3 regions of the Streptomyces sp. NPDC013187 genome follow, and region 3 is predicted to be linked to each of the others. Evidence: riboswitches for the same ligand, from Rfam matches in the RefSeq annotation. Region 3 holds a riboswitch; each other region holds the start of a gene.
The links. A riboswitch is a leader RNA that binds a small molecule or an ion and turns the genes downstream of it on or off. The one in region 3 is predicted to bind cobalamin.
Positions count from the first base shown of each region.

Region 1: linked by a shared signal. The riboswitch ahead of ACFY5B_RS31650 (ribonucleoside-diphosphate reductase subunit alpha) and the one ahead of ACFY5B_RS28185 (energy-coupling factor ABC transporter permease) in region 3 are both predicted to bind cobalamin.
Region 2: linked by a shared signal. The riboswitch ahead of ACFY5B_RS25640 (ABC transporter substrate-binding protein) and the one ahead of ACFY5B_RS28185 (energy-coupling factor ABC transporter permease) in region 3 are both predicted to bind cobalamin.

Region 1 is NZ_JBIBAF010000017.1:87,266-93,849, forward strand. It holds gene ACFY5B_RS31625 (extracellular solute-binding protein) at 1-403, opposite strand, end outside; gene ACFY5B_RS31630 (GntR family transcriptional regulator) at 717-1,481, shown strand; gene ACFY5B_RS31635 (DUF3311 domain-containing protein) at 1,621-1,887, shown strand; gene mctP (monocarboxylate uptake permease MctP) at 1,884-3,512, shown strand; partial or broken gene ACFY5B_RS31645 (GNAT family N-acetyltransferase) at 3,726-3,908, shown strand; cobalamin riboswitch at 3,931-4,118, shown strand; gene ACFY5B_RS31650 (ribonucleoside-diphosphate reductase subunit alpha) at 4,242-6,584, shown strand, end outside.
Region 2 is NZ_JBIBAF010000012.1:82,956-89,539, reverse strand. It holds gene ACFY5B_RS25670 (YigZ family protein) at 1-150, opposite strand, end outside; gene ACFY5B_RS25665 (hypothetical protein) at 264-548, opposite strand; gene ACFY5B_RS25660 (SixA phosphatase family protein) at 670-1,212, opposite strand; gene ACFY5B_RS25655 (hypothetical protein) at 1,209-1,925, opposite strand; gene ACFY5B_RS25650 (ABC transporter ATP-binding protein) at 2,028-2,825, opposite strand; gene ACFY5B_RS25645 (FecCD family ABC transporter permease) at 2,822-3,874, opposite strand; gene ACFY5B_RS25640 (ABC transporter substrate-binding protein) at 3,871-4,896, opposite strand; cobalamin riboswitch at 4,956-5,146, opposite strand; gene ACFY5B_RS25635 (CoA-binding protein) at 5,229-5,657, shown strand; gene ACFY5B_RS25630 (APC family permease) at 5,791-6,584, shown strand, end outside.
Region 3 is NZ_JBIBAF010000014.1:76,849-83,432, reverse strand. It holds gene ACFY5B_RS28200 (ABC transporter permease subunit) at 1-991, shown strand, start outside; gene ACFY5B_RS28195 (MDR family MFS transporter) at 988-2,280, shown strand; gene ACFY5B_RS28190 (serine/threonine-protein kinase) at 2,511-3,956, shown strand; cobalamin riboswitch at 4,085-4,270, shown strand; gene ACFY5B_RS28185 (energy-coupling factor ABC transporter permease) at 4,300-5,007, shown strand; gene ACFY5B_RS28180 (energy-coupling factor ABC transporter substrate-binding protein) at 5,004-5,372, shown strand; gene cbiQ (cobalt ECF transporter T component CbiQ) at 5,379-6,128, shown strand; gene ACFY5B_RS28170 (energy-coupling factor ABC transporter ATP-binding protein) at 6,125-6,584, shown strand, end outside.

The DNA of each region.
Region 1 (6,584 bases), on a different contig from region 3:
CCGAGGCCTTCAGGCCGTCCAGCCAGGCGTCGGAGTTGTCGAATTTCGCCTGGTCGAGGGGGGCGAAGGCGCCCTTGACCATGTAGCCGAGCATCTCGGTGTTGCCCATCTCGACCACGTCGGGCGCCTTGTCCGTGGCGAGGACGGCGTCGAGCTTGGCGTTCTTGTCGGGCCAGCCGTAGTACTCGTGGTTGATCTTGAGGCCGGGGTGCTTCTTCTGCACCGCGGCGTCGGCGGCCTTCACCAGTGCGGGCCAGTTGTTCTGGGCGTCGACGGTGAGCCAGACGGTCAGCTCCTTGGCGTCCGCGCCCTTGTCGGAGCCCCCGCCACCCTCGCCCCCGCATGCCGCGATGGAGACCATCATGCCCGCGATTCCGATCGCGGCTGTCAGCTTGCGCTTCACGCCACCCTCCTCAGGGATCCCACAACCCCCCTGGCTCCCCGCAGTGAACGTGGGGCCGGGCCTGGACCAATGGTGTAGACCAGTACCGGGGAGCTTGGACCAGACCAGAAGGCCTGTCAAGGGCCCTGATACGGCCCTGACCAGCCGTTATGCGACCTACATATGCAGGAACCTTTAAGTAAGAAGCCAGCGAAAACCTGAGCCGGACACGGCATACTGCGGGTAGACCACAGTGAATGGTGGACTAGACCAAAAGAGGCGCCGACGGTATACAAGTGGGATCGTGTCGGCGGACCGAGCCGGAAGGCGGAGCATGAGCACCGACGTCAGCAGTGCGGAGAACGAGAACGGGGTGCCCGTCCGTACCGCGCGCGTGCCCAAGTACTACCGCCTGAAGAAGCACCTGCTCGACATGACGGAGACCCAGGCGCCCGGCACGCCGGTCCCGCCCGAGCGCACGCTGGCGGCGGAGTTCGACACCTCGCGCACGACCGTGCGCCAGGCGTTGCAGGAGCTGGTCGTCGAGGGCCGGCTGGAGCGCATCCAAGGCAAGGGCACCTTCGTCGCCAAGCCCAAGGTCTCGCAGGCGCTGCAACTGACCTCGTACACCGAGGACATGCGCGCCCAAGGCCTCGAACCCACCTCGCAGCTGCTGGACATCGGCTACATCACCGCCGACGACCGGCTGGCCGGGCTGCTCGACATCACGCCCGGCGGACGCGTGCTGCGCATCGAGCGGCTGCGCATGGCCAACGGCGAGCCCATGGCCATCGAGACCACGCACCTCAGCGCGAAGCGCTTCCCGGCGCTGCGGCGCTCGCTGGTGAAGTACACGTCCCTCTACACGGCTCTGGCCGAGGTCTACGACGTCCGTCTCGCGGAGGCCGAGGAGACCATCGAGACATCGCTGGCGACCCCGCGCGAGGCCGGTCTGCTGGGCACCGACGTCGGGCTGCCGATGCTGATGCTCTCCCGGCACTCGCTGGACCGGGACGGACAGCCGGTGGAGTGGGTGCGGTCGGTCTACCGGGGGGACCGGTACAAGTTCGTGGCCCGGCTGAAGCGGCCCGCCGAGTGACCGCACCGCAGGGCTTCCGTCGCTGCTGACGCCTGGTTTCGGTTGGGTACCGCATTGCGGACGAGGGGTTCCGTTCCCGTGTCACCCTGACCTAGATTGCCTGCGCCACAGGTGATCACCAAGGGGACGGAGCCGCCTGATGTCGCAAGCACCGGGAGCCAGCAGAGGGCCGGTGGTGACGCCCGTGCGCGTCGTCATCGCCGTCTGCCTCATAGCGCCTTTCGTGGCCATGCTGTGGGTCGGCTCGTACGCCAAGACCGACCCGGCCTTCATCGGGATCCCGTTCTTCTACTGGTACCAGATGGCCTGGGTGCTGATCTCCACCGCTCTGACGATGATCGCCTACAAGCTGTGGCAGCGTGACCAGCGCGCCCGCTCGGCCGCGAAGGGCGGTGCGTCGCAGTGAAGGACGGCGTGAACGGCGTCGCGCTCGGCGTCTTCATCTTCTTCTTCCTGGCCGTCACGGTCATGGGCTTCCTGGCCGCGCGCTGGCGCAAGGCCGAGAACGAGCACAGCCTGGACGAATGGGGCCTGGGCGGCCGCTCGTTCGGAACCTGGATCACCTGGTTCCTGCTCGGCGGCGACCTGTACACGGCGTACACCTTCGTCGCCGTGCCGGCGGCGATCTACGCGGCGGGCGCGGCCGGCTTCTTCGCGGTGCCGTACACGATCCTGGTCTACCCGCTGATCTTCACCTTCCTCCCCCGCCTGTGGTCGGTGTCCCACAAGCACGGGTACGTCACGACGTCCGACTTCGTACGCGGCCGCTTCGGCTCGAAGGGCCTGTCGCTTGCGGTGGCCGTGACGGGCATCCTGGCGACGATGCCGTACATCGCGCTCCAACTGGTCGGCATCCAGGCCGTGCTGGACGTGATGGGCGTCGGCGGCGGCGAGAACACCAACTGGTTCATCAAGGACCTGCCGCTGCTGATCGCGTTCGGCGTGCTGGCGGCGTACACGTACTCGTCGGGTCTGCGGGCGCCCGCGCTCATCGCGTTCGTGAAGGACACGCTGATCTACATCGTCATCGCGGTGGCGATCATCTACATCCCGATCAAGCTGGGCGGCTTCGACGAGATCTTCGCCAAGGCCGGTGAGGCGTACGGCCAGACCAACCCGGCGACGGGCGCGCCGCGCGGTGCGCTGACACCGGCCGAGCCGGGCCAGTGGACATACGCCACGCTGGCGCTGGGCTCCGCCCTCGCACTCTTCATGTACCCGCACTCCATCACGGCGACGCTGTCCTCGAAGAGCCGTGAGGTGATCCGCCGCAACACCACGATCCTGCCGCTGTACTCGCTGATGCTGGGTCTGCTGGCGCTGCTCGGGTTCATGGCCATCGCGGCCGGCATCAAGGTGCAGAACGGGCAGCTGGCGATCCCGCAGCTGTTCGAGACGATGTTCCCGGACTGGTTCGCGGGCGTGGCGTTCGCGGCGATCGGCATCGGCGCGCTGGTGCCGGCGGCCATCATGTCCATCGCGGCCGCGAACCTCTTCACCCGCAACATCTACAAGGACTTCATCAAGCCGGACGCGACTCCCGCGCAGGAGACCAAGGTCTCCAAGCTGGTGTCGCTGCTGGTGAAGGTCGGCGCCCTCGCCTTCGTCCTCACCATGGACAAGACGGTCGCCATCAACTTCCAGCTGCTGGGCGGCATCTGGATCCTGCAGACCTTCCCGGCCCTGGTCGGCGGCCTGTTCACCCGCTGGTTCCACCGCTGGGCCCTGCTCGCGGGCTGGGCGGTCGGCATGGTCTACGGCACGGTCGCCGCCTACGGCGTGGCCTCCCCGACGCAGAAGCACTTCGGCGGCTCCGCGAAGGAGATCCCGGGTATCGGGGAGATCGGCTACATCGGCCTCACGGCGTTCGTCCTGAACGTGGTGGTGACGGTGGTCCTGACCTTCGTCCTGAGGGCTCTGAAGGCCCCCGACGGTGTCGACGAGACCAAGCCGGAGGACTACACGGCGGACGCGGGCGACCCCGGTGTCCAGGTGGAGCTCCCGCCCGCGACGGCGGGGACGAGCCATTGAGCGCGGCGTGAGCGTGCCGGCCTAGGGGCGCGGGGCTGCATCACGATGCGGCTCCGCCGCGTGGGCGCGAACAACCACACAACAACCGCAGCGGGCCGCCGAGATCACAACGGCGGCCCGCTGTCGTACACACTCACTTCGGCGAGGGCGACGACCCGTACCCGCACGTGCTGCGGGACGCCGCCGGAAGAGCCGCCGCCGCGGACGTGCTGATGCCTCGACCGGGCGCGTGCCACCCCGGGCTGCCGGAGCGTCGTGCTGTCGACCCGGCGCACCCCGCACACGGCCCACCGCATCTGCGGACGGCTGGGCTCCACCCGCGCACCCGAGCGTGACCGGAACCCGGTCCCGGAGCTGACGGGCATCACTCTTCTCACCTATGAGTTGACGCTCTGAAACCAGCGCGACACAACATCTGGGGGTGCCATCCGAACCCGGCACAAGATGTATGCTCATGCTCGCTGTCGCCGCAGGGGAATCCGGTGCGAATCCGGAACTGTCCCGCAACGGTGTACTTGTGCATGTCTGTTCCCGGAACCGCTCTGTTTCCGGAACCGCACCGCACGAGAGTCAGTCCGAGGACCTGCCGACAGCGCGCCCGGCCACCCGGCCGGTGTGCCCTGACGTCCGGGCCTCGTGGAATGGGCCGGTGGACGCGACGCCGCGTGCGCTCGTGTGCTGCCCCCTGCCCTCGACGAGGCCCCCGTGCCGAGCGAGGGAGAGCCCCACGTGACCATCGCGCCAGCCGAACCGGTCTCAGCCGCCGAAGAAGAGCACGACGCCCCCGGCGCCGCGCTGTTGCGGACCCTGACCGAGCTGACCGCCGACCTCCCCGACGCCGATTCCGGCCGGGTCGCCGCCGCCGCGCTGCGCGGCCGGTCCGCGCAGGCGGACGAGCGGGAGCTGCGGGAGCTGGCGACGGAGGCCGCGGCCGGCCTGATCTCCGAGGACCCCGCCTACTCCCGGCTGGCCGCCCGGCTGCTGACCATCGGTATCCGCGAAGAGGCCGCCTCGCAGGGCGTCACGTCCTTCAGCGAGTCCGTCGCGGTCGGCCACCGCGAGGGCCTCATCGCCGACCGGACCGCCGAGTTCGTGCGCGTCCACGCGGCCCGTCTCGACGCGCTGATCGACCGGGCGGCCGACGACCGCTTCGGATACTTCGGCCTGCGCACGCTGCACAGCCGCTACCTGCTGCGCCACCCGCACACCCGCAAGGTCGTCGAGACGCCCCAGCACTTCATGCTGCGGGTGGCCAGCGGCCTCGCCGAGGACGACACCACGCGCGCACTGGACGAGGTCGCGGCGCTCTACGGGCTCATGAGCCGCCTCGACTACCTCCCCTCCTCCCCCACCCTGTTCAACTCCGGCACCCGGCACCCCCAGATGTCGTCCTGCTACCTCCTCGACTCCCCCAAGGACGAGCTGGACTCGATCTACGACCGGTACCACCAGGTGGCCCGGCTGTCGAAGCACGCGGGCGGCATCGGACTCGCGTACTCCCGCATCCGGGCCCGCGGTTCGCTGATCCGCGGCACCAACGGCCACTCCAACGGCATCGTCCCGTTCCTGAAGACCCTGGACGCCTCGGTCGCCGCCGTGAACCAGGGCGGCCGGCGCAAGGGCGCGGCCGCGGTCTACCTGGAGACCTGGCACTCCGACATCGAGGAGTTCCTGGAGCTGCGGGACAACACCGGTGAGGACGCCCGCCGTACGCACAACCTGAACCTCGCGCACTGGGTGCCGGACGAGTTCATGCGGCGCGTGAACACCGACGCCGACTGGTCGCTGTTCTCCCCCTCGGACGTGCCCGAGCTGGTCGACCTGTGGGGCGAGGAGTTCGACACCGCGTACCGGGCGGCCGAGGCGCAGGGCCTCGCGAAGAAGACGCTGCCCGCCCGCGAGCTGTATGGCCGGATGATGCGCACCCTCGCGCAGACCGGCAACGGCTGGATGACCTTCAAGGACGCCGCCAACCGCACCGCCAACCAGACGGCCGAGCCGGGCCACGTCGTGCACTCCTCCAACCTCTGCACGGAGATCCTGGAGGTCACCAGCGACGGGGAGACGGCGGTCTGCAACCTCGGATCGGTGAACCTGGGCGCGTTCGTGGCCGACGGCGACATCGACTGGGAGCGCCTGGACGAGACCGTCCGCACGGCCGTCACGTTCCTCGACCGGGTCGTGGACATCAACTTCTACCCGACCGAGCAGGCGGGCCGCTCCAACGCCCGCTGGCGTCCGGTAGGCCTCGGCGCGATGGGCCTCCAGGACGTCTTCTTCAAGCTGCGCCTGCCCTTCGACTCGCCCGAGGCCAAGGCCCTGTCCACCCGCATCGCCGAGCGCATCATGCTCGCCGCCTACGAGGCCTCCGCCGACCTCGCCGAGGGCAACGGCCCGCTCCCGGCCTGGGAGAAGACCCGTACGGCCCGGGGCGTGCTGCACCCCGACCACTACGACGTGGAGCTCACCTGGCCGGAGCGCTGGGCGGCCCTGCGCGAGCGCGTCGCCACGACCGGCCTGCGCAACTCGCTGCTCCTCGCCATCGCGCCCACGGCCACGATCGCCTCCATCGCGGGCGTGTACGAGTGCATCGAGCCGCAGGTGTCCAACCTGTTCAAGCGCGAGACGCTGTCGGGCGAGTTCCTCCAGGTCAATTCCTACCTGGTGGACGAGCTGAAGCGGCTCGGCGTGTGGGACGCCCGCACCCGGGAGGCCCTGCGCGAGGCCAGCGGCTCGGTGCAGGATTTCGCCTGGATCCCCGAGGACGTGCGCGCCCTCTACCGCACGGCGTGGGAGATCCCGCAGCGCGGCCTGATCGACATGGCGGCGGCCAGGACCCCGTTCCTGGACCAGTCCCAGTCCCTGAACCTGTTCCTGGAGACGCCGACCATCGGCAAGCTCTCCTCGATGTACGCCTACGCCTGGAAGTCCGGGCTGAAGACGACGTACTACCTGCGCTCGCGCCCGGCGACCCGGATCGCCCGCGCCGCACAGGCCACCGTCCCCGTGCAGGCCACCCCGGACCCCGAAGCGGTCGCCTGCTCCCTGGAAAACCCCGAGTCCTGCGAGGCC
Region 2 (6,584 bases), on a different contig from region 3:
GGCGTCGGCGTGTTCCTTGCGGACCGAGGCGATGAAGTCCTGAGCCTCCTGCTCGGTGGCCGCCGGGGCGAGAGCGCACAGGAAGCGGGAGCGGCTGACCTCGGTCTCGTGCACGCCGGCACCGGCGACCGTGCGGTATTCGTCCTCCATCCGGCCAGCCTAATCCCCTGGTCGGGAGCGTCCCGACGGGGCGGCTGCCTCTCCGGGGACGCGGAAGGACGGCCCTCGACACCTCAGGTCGGCCGGTACCGCCGAGACCTCCGCTACGAGTGGGCCACGACCTCACCGGCCGTGACCTGGGGCGGGTGGGGCAGCAGTTCGGCGAGCCGGTCCCGGACGAAGTCCCCGGCCCTCCGGGTCGACTCCTCGGCGCCGCCCCGGTCCTGGAAGACACCGGTCGACACCATCACCCCGCCGCCGGCGTCGACCCAGTAGTAGGCCACGAACCCCGGGACCTCGCGGACGATCGGCAGGAACTCCTCGTTCACCCGGCGACCCGCCTCAGCCGGGTCGGTCACCCCTTCGTACCGCCGGATCACTGCGTGCATGACTGGTCTCCTCATGGGTCGGCAAGGCGTTCGCTCAGACGCCATACCCGCCGCGGGACGTGTGCGCAGCGCAAGCCCGGCACACATCACCGGAAAGGCCCCATGCCCGTGCGGACACGACCTAGTGCTTCGCGCCCCGGGGCACCGTGACGGACGTGAGCAGCGCGGCGCCGGGGGCCAGCGCCTGCCAGGTCGTGCCGTGCCAGGACAGGACGGCGATCGCGGAGGTGGGGAATTTCGTGCGAACCTGTTCCAGGGTGTCGTCGAGGCCGTCACCGGCGAGGGCCAGGACCAGTTCCTCGAGCCCGGGGTTGTGCCCGATCAGCAGCAGCGTCTCCACCTCGGCGGGCACCTCGTGCACCACGGCCAGCAGGCCGGACGGGCCGGCGGCGTACAGGCGCCGGTCGTGCCGGACCGGCGGGGGCGAGCCCCACTCGGCCGCGGCCAGGTCCCAGGTCCGGCGGGCACGGACGGCGGTGGAGCTCAGTGCGAGGTCCGGCAGGAGGTCGGCGTCGGCCAGGGCCCGTCCCGCCGCGGGGGCATCCCGGCGGCCGCGCGGGGCGAGGGGGCGTTCGTGGTCGGCGACGTCCAGCGGCCAGGCGGACTTGGCGTGCCGCAGCACGATCAGACGGCGCAGCGGGCCGGCGCCGCTGCGGGCGATCATGACGGCGATCCCAGGTCGCCTGCGAGGTCGAGGCCGAGGAGCCGGTCGGCGTAGGCGTATGTCTCGAAGCGGGCGCCGTCCGCGAGCTCCGGCTCGGTCTCGACCTGACGCAGGACCTCCAGCACCCGCGGCACGTCCAGGTCGTCGTCCCAGGCTTCGCGCAGCCGCTCCCGTACGCGGTCGGGGACGGGCCGCGAGGGCTGTCGCGCCCAGCCGGCGACGGCGGCGCGCCAGCGGGCGAGGGTGGCCCCGGCCTCGTCGAGTCCGGCGGGCTCCAGCCGGACGGGGGCGCTGTGGTGCCGGGTGAGCAGGGCGAGGCGCAAGGCGGCCGGGTCGCTGTGGCCCGGCGGGCCCGGTTCGACCGGGGCGACGGCGATGCGCACCCCGTCGGGTACCGTCTCGCCCTCGGCGGCGACATGGACGGCCTGGGACTCGCCCAGACCGGCGCCGACGTCGGGGCTGTCCTCGAAGGGGCGGATGCCGAGTGTCGTGGCCTCCGCGCGCAGCTCCGCCTGCCGGTTGCCACCGGTCAGCAGTGCCCAGACGGGTGTGCCGCCGAGTTCCAGGGTCCGCACGAGCAGGTCCCCGACGAGCAGCACCCGCAGGTTCGTCGCGCCGGAGTCCGACGCGTGCACCTGGACGCGGGTCAGGCCCCGGCGGGCCGGGGCGGCGTCGACCGGCTCACGGGTTCGGGCGTCGATGATGCGCAGCACGAGGCGAGCGTAGGCGGGCGGACGGGCCCGCGCAGGCAGGCCGGGCGTTTTCCGGCCACCGTGGCGCGATCGGCTCAGCCTCGGCGTGGGAGACCGCTCCTCTCAGTTCAGTGTGCCGAGGAACCGCACATGAGGCCGCCCTTCGGGCCCCTCCCGGCTGACGGCGGCCCGCACCCCGTACACCTCGGCGATGAGTTCCGCCGTGAGGACGTCTCCCGCAGGGCCCGCCGCCACCACCCTCCCCGCGCACAGCACGACGACCCGATCGCAGTACATCGCCGCGAGGTTGAGGTCGTGCAGGGCGACGACGGTGGTGACGGGAAGGGCCGTCACCAGGGCGAGCAGGTCGAGCTGGTGGTGGATGTCGAGGTGGTTGGTGGGCTCGTCGAGGAGGAGTTCGCGGGGTTCCTGGGCGAGTGCGCGGGCGATCTGCACCCGCTGGCGTTCGCCGCCCGAGAGGGTGTGCCAGAGCCGGCCGGCCCGGTCGGCGAGACCCGCGCGCTGCAGGGCGGCGCGCACCGCCCGCTCGTCGTCGGCCGAGGAGGGCGTCCAGGCGCGGCGGTGCGGGACGCGGCCCAGCCGTACGACGTCCTCGACCGTCAGCTCGACCTGGGTGTCCGACTGTTGCTCGACGACCGCGAGGCGGCGCGCGACCGTGCGGCGGGGCAGGTCGGCCAGGGGCGTGCCGTCGAGGGTGACGACTCCGGAGGTCGGCGCGAGCAGTCCGGCCAGCAGCCGCAGCAGCGTGGATTTGCCGGAGCCGTTGGGGCCGAGCACACCGACCGTGGAGCCGGTCTCCGGCGCGAGGGCGACGCCGTCCAGGATGAGGCGCCCGTCGGCACGGCGGCTGACCCGGTCGGCCCGCAGCCCCGGTCCCGCCGACGCCCCTGCGCCGCTCACCGCACCCTCCGCGTCCGGTACAGCACCGCCACGAACGCCGGCACCCCGATCAGCGACGTCACGACTCCCACCGGGACCTCCTGCGGATCGAGGACGGTACGGGCCAGGGTGTCCACCCACACCAGGAAGACCGCTCCCGCGAGGGCGGTGACCGGCAGCAGCCGTGCGTGCCCGGGACCGGTCAGGGCCCGGGCGGCGTGCGGCAGGACCAGTCCGACGAAGCCGATCGCCCCGGCCGAGCTGACCAGAGCCGCCGTGAGCAGGGCCGTGACGCACAGCAGGACCAGGCGGGTGCGGGCGACGGACACCCCGAGCGCGGCGGCGGCGTCCTGCCCGAAGGCGAAGGCGTCGAGGGTTCGGGCGTACGACAGGCACACCACCAGCGCCACCGCCAGCGCGGCCAGGCACAGCCACACGTCGGTCCAGCCGGCGCCGCCGAGCGAGCCGAGGAGCCAGAACAGCACGCCGCGGGTCGTCTCGGCATCTGCGGAGGTCATCACGACGAAGGAGGTGAGCGCGGAGAAGAGCTGCATGGCGGCGACGCCCGCGAGGACGACCCGGTCGGTGGTGCCGCCGAGGGTGTGACTGAGCAGGAGCACCAGCGCGAAGGACACCAGGGCGCCGAGGAACGCCCCCGCGGACACCGGGAGGGCGCCGCCGCCCACGCCGAGCACGACGACGAGGACCGCTCCGGTGGAGGCGCCCGAGGACACCCCGAGCACGAACGGGTCGGCGAGCGGGTTGCGCAGCAGGGACTGCATCACCGCCCCGCACACGGCCAGTCCGGCCCCGCACACGGCGGCGAGCAGAGTGCGGGGCAGTCGCAGCTGCCAGACGATGCCGTCCCGGATCGGCGTCAGTCCGGAGCCGCCGAGGCCGAGATGGGCGGCCACGACGGACCACACGTCGGCGACGCCGAGGTCGGCGGGGCCGATGGTGATGGCCACGGCGACGGACGCCACGAGCGCGACGGCCCCGGCCAAGCCCAGTGCGAGCCCGGCCCGGCGCCCGGGCCCGGCGGCCGGCAGCTCCCGCTCCCGGGCGGTCACTTCACCAACCCGAACCGGCGCAGCCCGGCGGCCACCTGCTCCACGCCCTCGACGGTGCGGATGGTCGGGTTCATGGCCTGCCCGCTGAGCAGCACGTACCGCTTGTGCCGGACGGCGTCCATGTTCCTGGTGACCGGATTGGACTCCAGGAAGGCGATCTTCTTCGCGGCCGACTCGGCGGTCTGGGACTTGCGGGTCAGGTCGCCGATGACGAGGACGTCGGGGTCGCGGTCGGCGACCGTCTCCCAGTTGACCTGTGGCCACTCCTCGTGCGTGTCGTCGAAGACGTTCTTCGCGCCTAGGGCCCGGGTGATGATGCCGGGTGCTCCGCAACAGCCCGCCATGTAGGGCGACTCGGAGTTCGCGAACCAGTACAGGAGGGTGACTTTGGAGGCGTCGATGCCCGCGGTGGCCTTCTTCATGCGCTGCTGGAGTGAGGCCACGAGGGCGTCGCCGCGCTTCTTCACCCCGAACACGGTCGCGAGGTCCCGGACTTCGCCGTAGACGGTGTCGATGTCCAGGGCCTTGTCGCGGGTGCCGTCGCCACCCCCCGAGTTGTCCTTGCCGACGCAGTCGGACGGGGAGACGTAGGTGGGGACGCCGAGCTTCTCGAACTGCTCGCGGGTGGCGACGCCGCCCTTGCCGAGGGTGGAGACGAAGGACGCGGCGACGAAGTCGGGCTCGGTGTCCAGGACGCGTTCGAAGGACGGATTGTCGTCGGCGAGGCGCGGCACCGTCGCGTCGGCCTTCTCCAGCCCCTTCATCACGGGGTCGGTCCAGGTGGCCGTGCCCGCGAGGCGGTCGGCGAGGCCCAGGGAGAGCAGAATCTCGGTAGTGCCCTGGTTGAGGGACACCGCGTGCTGCGGCGGGGCGGCGACGCGGACCTCGTGCCCGCAGTCGGTGAGGGTGACGGCGGCCTTGGCGTCGGTGGACGCGGTGCCGCCGCAGCCGGTCAGGAGCAGGGAGCCGGCCGCGAGCAGGGCGGCGGCACGGGCGGGTCGGGCGAGGGACACGGGAACCAGTCCTCAGGCGTCGAGGGCTCATTCGCGGAGCCCGGTCGTACGGTGCTCCCCCGCCGCGCGCGGCCGCGGGGGCCGCCAGCAGGTCTTCGGACTCGGGTTCGTCCGGATCGGGGCGCCTTCCCGGACGTCCGCGAGGGAGTCCAGTGGCCGAGGCCCCGCCCGTCCCCCTCACCGCTGCGCGTCAGTTCCGGATTCGCACCGGATTCCCTGACCCACGTACATGGGTTCGACTGGCCTCGGCAAGCTATCACGGGGGCCGTCCGGGGAATCACCGCGCACCCGGCACCGTTGAACGGAGAACAGCCCGTCCACGACTTCCGAGGAGGCCGCCGGTGTACGGCGACGAGGCAACGGTCCGCAGGATTCTCACCGAGCTCGGCGACACCTGGGCCGTGGTGGGCCTGTCGTCGAACCAGCGGCGCGCGGCGTACGGCGTCGCCGCCGTGCTCCAGCGCTTCGGCAAGCGCGTCGTGCCGGTGCACCCGAAGGCGGAGACGGTGCACGGGGAGAAGGGGTACGCGAGCCTGGCGGACATCCCCTTCGACGTGGACGTCGTCGACGTGTTCGTGAACAGCGACCTCGCCGGGGCCGTCGCGGACGAGGCGGTCGCCAAGGGCGCGAAGGGCGTTTGGTTCCAGCTCGACGTCGTGGACGAGGCGGCGTACGACCGGGCCCGCGCGGCGGGCCTGGAGATGGTGATGGACCGCTGTCCGGCCATCGAAATCCCACGGCTGCCTCATCACCGCGTACAGGAATCCTGAAGCGTTCCCCACGAAATGCCCGCAGCCGGTCAAGGGTGCACAACTCGCCTTCTGCGGTCGGCCGGCCGATTCCTAACCTGAGGCCTCTTGCTCCCCGAACTCCCCGAGTTCATCTTCGAGAGGCCCTGAATTCATGGAAAGAGACGGCCTGCGCCGGGATGTCGGGCTGATCGGGCTCATGTGGGCGTCGGTCGGCTCCATCATCGGTTCGGGCTGGCTGTACGGCGCCGAGAAGGCCGTCGTGGCGGCCGGACCCGCGGCGATCCTGTCCTGGCTCATCGGCGCGGTGGCGATCGTGCTGCTGGCGCTGGTGCACGCGGAACTGGGCGGCATGTTCCCGGTCGCGGGCGGCACCGCCCGCTATCCGCACTACGCGTTCGGCGGACTGGCCGGCATGTCCTTCGGCTGGTTCGCCTGGCTCCAGGCGGCGACCGTGGCACCGATCGAGGTCGAGGCCATGATCGGCTACGCCGGGCACTGGCACTGGGCGCAGGGCTTCCAGCACGCGAAGGACGGGACGCTGACGACGAGCGGCTTCGTGGTCGCGGTCGTCCTGATGGCCGTGTTCGTCGTGGTCAACTTTCTCGGGGTGCGGATCCTGGCGCACACCAACAGCGCCGCCACCTGGTGGAAGGTGGCCGTGCCGCTGGCGGCGATCTTCATCATCGCGGCGGGCAACTTCCACCCGGGCAACTTCACCGAGCACGGCTTCGCACCCTTCGGCGCCCATGGCGTGCTGAGTGCCGTGAGTTCCAGCGGCATCATCTTCGCCCTGCTGGGTTTCGAGCAGGCGATCCAGCTGGCGGGCGAGAGCCGCGACCCGCAGCGGGACCTGCCGCGCGCGACCATCGGTTCGGTCGCCATCGGAGCGGCCATCTACGTCCTGCTCCAGGTCGTTTTCATCGCCGCCCTGCCGCTGGGCTCCTT
Region 3 (6,584 bases):
CGCCCTCGTCCTGCTCGCCGCGGCCGCGGGGCTCCTCGCCCGGGTCGCCGCCCGGCTGCTGATCGGACCGGCGCTGCGCGACGGCGCTCTGCAGTCCCTGCACCGGCCCCGGCCCCCCGCGCCCCGGACGCTCCCGCTGCTCTACGGGGGACTGCTGGCCGCCGTGATCGGGGCCGGTCTGCCCCGCGACCCGCTCGCCCTGGACACGCTCGCCCGGCTGCACGCACCCTCCGCGGAGCACCCCTTCGGCACGGACGCGCTCGGCCGGGACGTCCTCGCCCGGATCTCCCACGGGGCGGTGACCACCCTCGGCACCGCCCTCGCGGTGAGTGCCGCCGCCCTCGTCGCGGGGCTGCTGCTGGGACTGCTGCCGAGGCTGTCCGGGCCGCTGGCCGACACGCTCAGCGCCGTACCGCCCGTACTGGCCGGGCTGCTCGTCACCGGCATCGCCGGGAGCGGCCCCTGGACGCCCGCGCTCGCCGTGGCCGTCGTGGCCTGGTCCCCGCTCGCCGCGCACACCTCCTCCCTGCTGCTGCAGGAGCGTGCGACGACCCATCTGGTCGCCACCCGGGCGCTGGGCGCCGGCCGTTGGCACCTGCTCCGGCACGAACTGCTGCCCGCCGTGGTGCCCCCGGTCGCCCGGCACGCCCTGCTCCGGCTTCCGGGCGTCGCACTGAGCCTCGCCGCCCTCGGCTTCCTCGGCCTGGGCGCCCAGCCGCCCTCCCCCGAGTGGGGCCTGCTGCTCGCCGAGAACCAGCCCTACGCCGAACGGGCCCCGTGGGCCGTCCTCTTCCCGGCCGCCGTACTCGCCCTGCTCGGGGCACTCGCGGTCACGGCCGCGGGCGGGGTACGGCTGCCCCGGCGGCGCACACGGCCCGCGGGCCCGGCCGTGCCGCCGGTGGATCAGGGCCTGCCGGCCCCGCGGCGGCGCCCGGAGCGCCCCGACGACCTCCTGACTCCCGTGTCCGCCTCACAGACAGACGAACGATGAACGACTCCGTTTCCCGGATACCGACCCGCAAGGCCGCCCGTACGATCCGCGCCGAAAGCCGGGACGGCACCTGGCGTCTCATCAGGCAGCTGTCGCCGCTGCTGCGGCTGCTGATCCTCACCCAGCTCGCTTTCAACATCGGCTTCTACGCCGTCCTGCCGTTCCTCGCCGAGCACCTCGGCACCGCGATCGGCATGGCGGGATGGCTGGTCGGGTTCGTGCTCGGGCTGCGCACCTTCAGCCAGCAGGGGCTGTTCGTGGTCGGCGGCTGGCTCGTCGACCGGTTCGGGGTGCGGCCGGTCGTGCTCGCGGGCTGCGGCCTGCGGATCGCCGGGTTCGCGTGGCTCGGCTTCGCGGAGACGAGCGGAACCGTGATCGGTGCGGTGCTGGTGATCGGTTTCGCCGCGGCACTCTTCTCCCCCGCCGTGGAGTCCGAGGTGGCCCGTCAGGCGGTCGTGTGGGAGGAGGACGGGCACGGCCCGCGCACCCGGGTCCTCGCCCTGTTCAGCGTGGCAGGGCAGGCGGGGGCGTTCGTGGGGCCGTTGCTCGGCGCGCTGCTGCTCGCCGTCGACTTCCGTACCGCGTGTCTGGCCGGTGCCGGAGTCTTCGTGCTCGTCCTCGCCGGGCACCTGTGGCTGATGCCGCAGCACATCCCCGGCCGGGTTCGCGTCCAGGAGCGGGGCGGGGTCCGCGCCCTGCTCCGCGACCGCCGCTTCCTCGCCCTGTGCTGTGCGTACGGCACCTATCTGCTCGCCTACAACCAGCTGTATCTGGCGCTACCGGACGAGGTGCAGCGCGCGGCGGGCTCCCAGGCGCCGCTGTCCTGGCTCTTCGCGCTGTCCTCGGTGCTGGTGGTGTTCACTCAGCTGCCGGTGACCCGCTGGGCGGGCGACCGGCTGGATCTGCGCCGCTCCATGGCCGCCGGGCTGCTGCTGGTCGCGTCCGGTTTCGCGGTGGTGGCCGCGGCCCGTCCCGCCGGCTGGACGGGCACGGCCGGGCTGCTCCCGGCCGCGGGCTTCGTGATCTTGCTCACCGTGGGGCAGATGCTGGTCGTGCCCGCCGCCCGCGCCTGGGTGCCCGACCTCGCCGAGGAGGGCCGGCTCGGGCTCTACATGGGTGCGCTGTCGTCCGTCTCGGGGCTGATCGTCCTGGCCGGCAGCGCGGCCACCGGCTTCCTGCTCGACCTGGGCCTGCCGACCGCCGTGCCGTGGCTGGTCCTGGCGGCCGTACCGGCCCTGGCGGTGGCCGTGCTGCCGCGCCGGGAGAAGGGGGCGGGCGCGGCGGCCTGACACCCTGCCGGCCTCCCGGGGCAAGGGGGCGCCGGGAGTGTCACCCCCGCGGGCGACTCCTCAGCCCGGGTTTTCCGCGCCGGGCCCCCCGAGGACACCGCCGCGGAGATCGGCGGTCGTGTCGCGCCAGTATCCTGGGTCGGCTGCGGCACCCCCCATCAATACCCGTGCACAAGCGGGGAGTTCGGCCTGCGGCGACGACCTTCCCCCTATGCGTGAGACGAGGACGAGTGCTGCTAGCGGGCCGCTACCGGCTGGATGTGGAGATCGGGCGCGGTGGAATGGGAGAGGTCTGGCGTGCGTACGACGAGACGCTCGCCAGGGCGGTGGCCCTCAAGCTGCTGCTGCCCCAGGACACCGACGCCACGGCGGCCTCCCGGTTCCGTCTGGAGGCTCAGACCGCCGGACGTCTCAACCACCCCAACGTGGTCGGTGTGCTGGACTTCGGTGAGTACGACAACCGGCTGTACCTGGTGATGGAGCTGGTCGAGGGCGACAGTCTCGCCGGGGTGCTGACCGCCTCCGGCGCGCTGCCCGCCGAGCGGGTGGCCCTGCTCGCCGCGCAGGCGTCCGCGGGGCTCGCCGCCGCGCACGCGCAGGGCATCGTGCACCGGGACGTCAAACCCGCCAACCTGCTGCTGGACGCGGGCGGCACGCTGAAGATCGGCGACTTCGGCATCGCGCGGTTCCTCGACGACCCCGGCGCCGCGCTCACCGCCACCGGCCAGATCATCGGCACCGGCCTCTACCTCGCGCCGGAGCGGGCCCTGGGCAAGCCCGCGGGGCCCGCGTCCGACATGTACTCCCTGGGTTGCGTGCTCTACCAGCTCCTCAGCGGACGCCCCCCGTTCGAGGCCGACACCGCCGTCGCCCTGCTCCACCAGCACCTCGACTCGGCTCCCGTGCCGCCGCGCGAGCTCGGTGTCGCCGGACTTCCGCCGGCGTTCGAGAACTACCTCCTCGGTCTGCTCGCCAAGCAGCCCGAGGACCGCCCCACCGCCCGGCAGGCCGCCGAGTGGTTCGCCGGGGGCGCCTGGCGGGGCCTGCCCGAGCCGCTGCCGGAGGTCTCGCCGCCGCTGCGGCCGAACACCGCGTCCACGGCGATGCCCGCCGGGCCGGGACCGTACGCCGCTGCCGAGACCGGCCATCCGACCACCTACGCGCTGCCCGCCACCACGGGCCACCGCACCGCCGCCCGGGCGGCCCAGGCGGGGCGTTCGGGCCGCTCGCGCGGGCGCGGCGGTCACGGCAACCGGTCGAAGCTGGCCGCGACGGCCGCCGCCGCGGCACTGTTCATCGCCGCGATGCTCATCGGCATGCGCTGGTTCTCGCCCGACACGACCGCGGAGGGCACGGAACCCGACGCGTCCCCGAGTGCGAGCAGCCCCGCCGCCACGCCGTCCGCCGGCTCCGCCACGTCCGACTCCTCCGATCCGCAGGCCGACCCGGCGGCCGGCCCGGGGGCAGCCGACACGCCGGCCACCGGCACCGTGGCCGATGTCACTCCGTCCACGCCGCCCCCTTCCCCGACTCCTCCCGCGCCCGCTCCGAGCGCCGCGACTCCCACGGCGGAACCGGTCGACGGCGGCCCGGAGCAGCCGCAGCCGGAGAAACCGCGCCAGGCCGGGGAAGACGGGGAGGGCGACGACGGCGGGGACGACGGGGGCGAGGACTGACACGGCCCGGACGTCGCGCGGCGAAGCCCTGCGCGGAGCGCGTGGATCAGCCGGGGGATGCGCCGGTGTGCGAACGGGCGCCCCCTCACGCGCCCCTTGGGTGGCTTGTCATCGCCCTTACCCCGGCCTTATTGTCACCAGGCCTTGGTGAACGGGAAATCCGGTGTGATGCCGGTGCGGCCCTCGCCACTGTGAATCGGGAAGTCCGGCTCCGGCCCTCACGGGCAGCCACTGGGTCCTTGCGACCCGGGAAGGCGGAGTCCGGGCGGTGGTACCCGTCAGCCAGGAGACCGGCCAAGGCGCGTCAACCATCCACGAGGTGCTGGAGAGGGTCTGCTGAGCCATGCACATAGCCGAGGGTTTCCTTCCTCCGGCGCACGCGGTCGCCTGGGGCGTCGCGTCGGCGCCGTTCGTCGTCCACGGGGTCCGGTCACTCACCCGTGAAGTGCGCGAGCACCCCGAGAGCACCCTGCTCCTCGGTGCGTCCGGCGCCTTCACGTTCGTCCTGTCCGCCCTGAAACTGCCGTCCGTCACGGGCAGTTGCTCGCACCCCACCGGCACGGGCCTGGGAGCCATCCTGTTCCGGCCGCCGATCATGGCGGTGCTGGGCACCATCACCCTGCTGTTCCAGGCTCTGCTGCTGGCGCACGGCGGCCTGACCACGCTCGGCGCCAACGTCTTCTCCATGGCGATCGTCGGGCCCTGGGCCGGATACGTCGTCTACAAGCTGCTGCGGCGCTCCAACGCGCCGCTGATGGTGGCGGTGTTCTTCGGCGCGTTCGTCGCCGACCTGTCCACCTACTGCGTCACCAGCGTGCAGCTGGCCCTCGCGTTCCCCGACCCGGGCAGCGGATTCCTGGGCGCGCTCGGCAAGTTCGGTTCCATCTTCGCCGTCACACAGATCCCGCTCGCCGTGAGCGAGGGCCTGCTGACCGTGTTCGTGATGCGGCTGCTGGTGCAGTCCAGCAAGGGCGAACTGACCCGGCTGGGCGTGCTCCTCGCCAAGAAGCAGGCGCGGACCGGGACAGGGAGCGAGGTGGCGGCCCGATGAAGAAGAACACGAAGATCAACCTGCTGCTCCTGTTCCTCGTGGCCGCGCTCGCCGTGCTGCCCTTGGCGCTCGGTCTCGGCGACCACAAGAAGGAGCCGTTCACCGGTGCCGACGCCGAGGCGGAGACGGCGATCACCGAGCTGCAGCCGGACTACGAGCCGTGGTTCTCACCGCTGTACGAGCCGCCGTCCGGCGAGATCGAGTCGGCGCTGTTCGCTCTCCAGGCGGCCCTGGGCGCCGGTGTCCTCGCCTACTACTTCGGCCTGCGCCGGGGCCGCAGGCAGGGCGAGCAGCGTGCCCTGGAGCGGGAGGCGGAGAGCGCGCTCTCCGACACCGCCGGGAAGTCCGCCGCGGAACGGGACTGAGCCCGGGTGCTGCCGATCGACGCGGCGGCGCACAGCAGTCGCTGGCGCCGCCGCCACCCCGTGGACAAGGCCGTGCTCGGGCTCGGTCTCACCCTGCTCGCGATCTCCCTGCCGCCCTGGCCGGGCGCGGCCCTGGTCCTCCTGACGGCCCTGGTCGTGCTGCTGGGTCCGGCCGGTGTGCCCGGTCGTCGGCTGTGGCGGGCCTACCGCGTGCCGCTGGGCTTCTGCGTGACCGGCGCGCTCACGCTGCTCGTCCAGGTGGGCGGGCCGGGCGGCTTCGTCTCCCTCGCGGATGACGGGGCGGTCCGGGCCGGGGAGTTGCTGCTGCGGACCTCGGCGGCCTCCCTGGGGGTGCTGCTGTTCGCCTTCACCACGCCCATGTCCGACCTGCTGCCCCGACTGGTCCGGGCCGGGATCCCGGCGCCGGTCGTCGACGTAGCGCTCGTGACGTACCGGATGAGCTTCCTGCTGCTGGACTCGATGCGGCGCATCCGGGAGGCCCAGGCGGCCCGGCTCGGGCACACCGGCCGGGCCGCGGAGTGGCGGTCCCTGGCCGGGCTCGGCGCCACCGCGTTCGTCCGGGCCTTCGACCGGGCCGGCCGGCTTCAGGCCGGGCTCGCCGGGCGGGGCTACGACGGCACCCTGCGGGTCCTGGTGCCCGAGGCCCGGGTCTCCGTCCGCTTCACGGCGGCCAGTTGCGCGCTGCTCGTCGCACTGGCCGTCCTCACCCTCGTACTGGAAAGGCCGCTGACATGAGCGAGCCCGCCCTCGTCGCCCTGCGGGGCGCGTCCTTCGCCTACGAGGACGGCCCGGCCGTGCTCAGCGGCCTCGACTTCGAGATCCGCGAGGGCCGCGCTCTCGCTCTGCTCGGCCGCAACGGCAGCGGCAAGACCACGCTGATGCGGCTGCTCAGCGGCGGGTTGAGGCCCCAAGAGGGGCGGCTGACGGTCGAGGGGCGGCCGGTGGCGTACGACCGAAAGGGCCTGACCCGGCTGCGGACCACCGTGCAGCTGGTGGTGCAGGACCCGGACGACCAGTTGTTCGCGGCGTCCGTCGAGCAGGACGTGTCCTTCGGTCCGCTGAACCTCGGCCTGGACGACACGCGGGTACGGGCGCGGGTGGCGGAGGCGCTGGCAGCCCTGGACATCACGGCCCTGGCCGACCGGCCGACCCATCTGCTCTCCTACGGACAGCGCAAACGCACGGCCATCG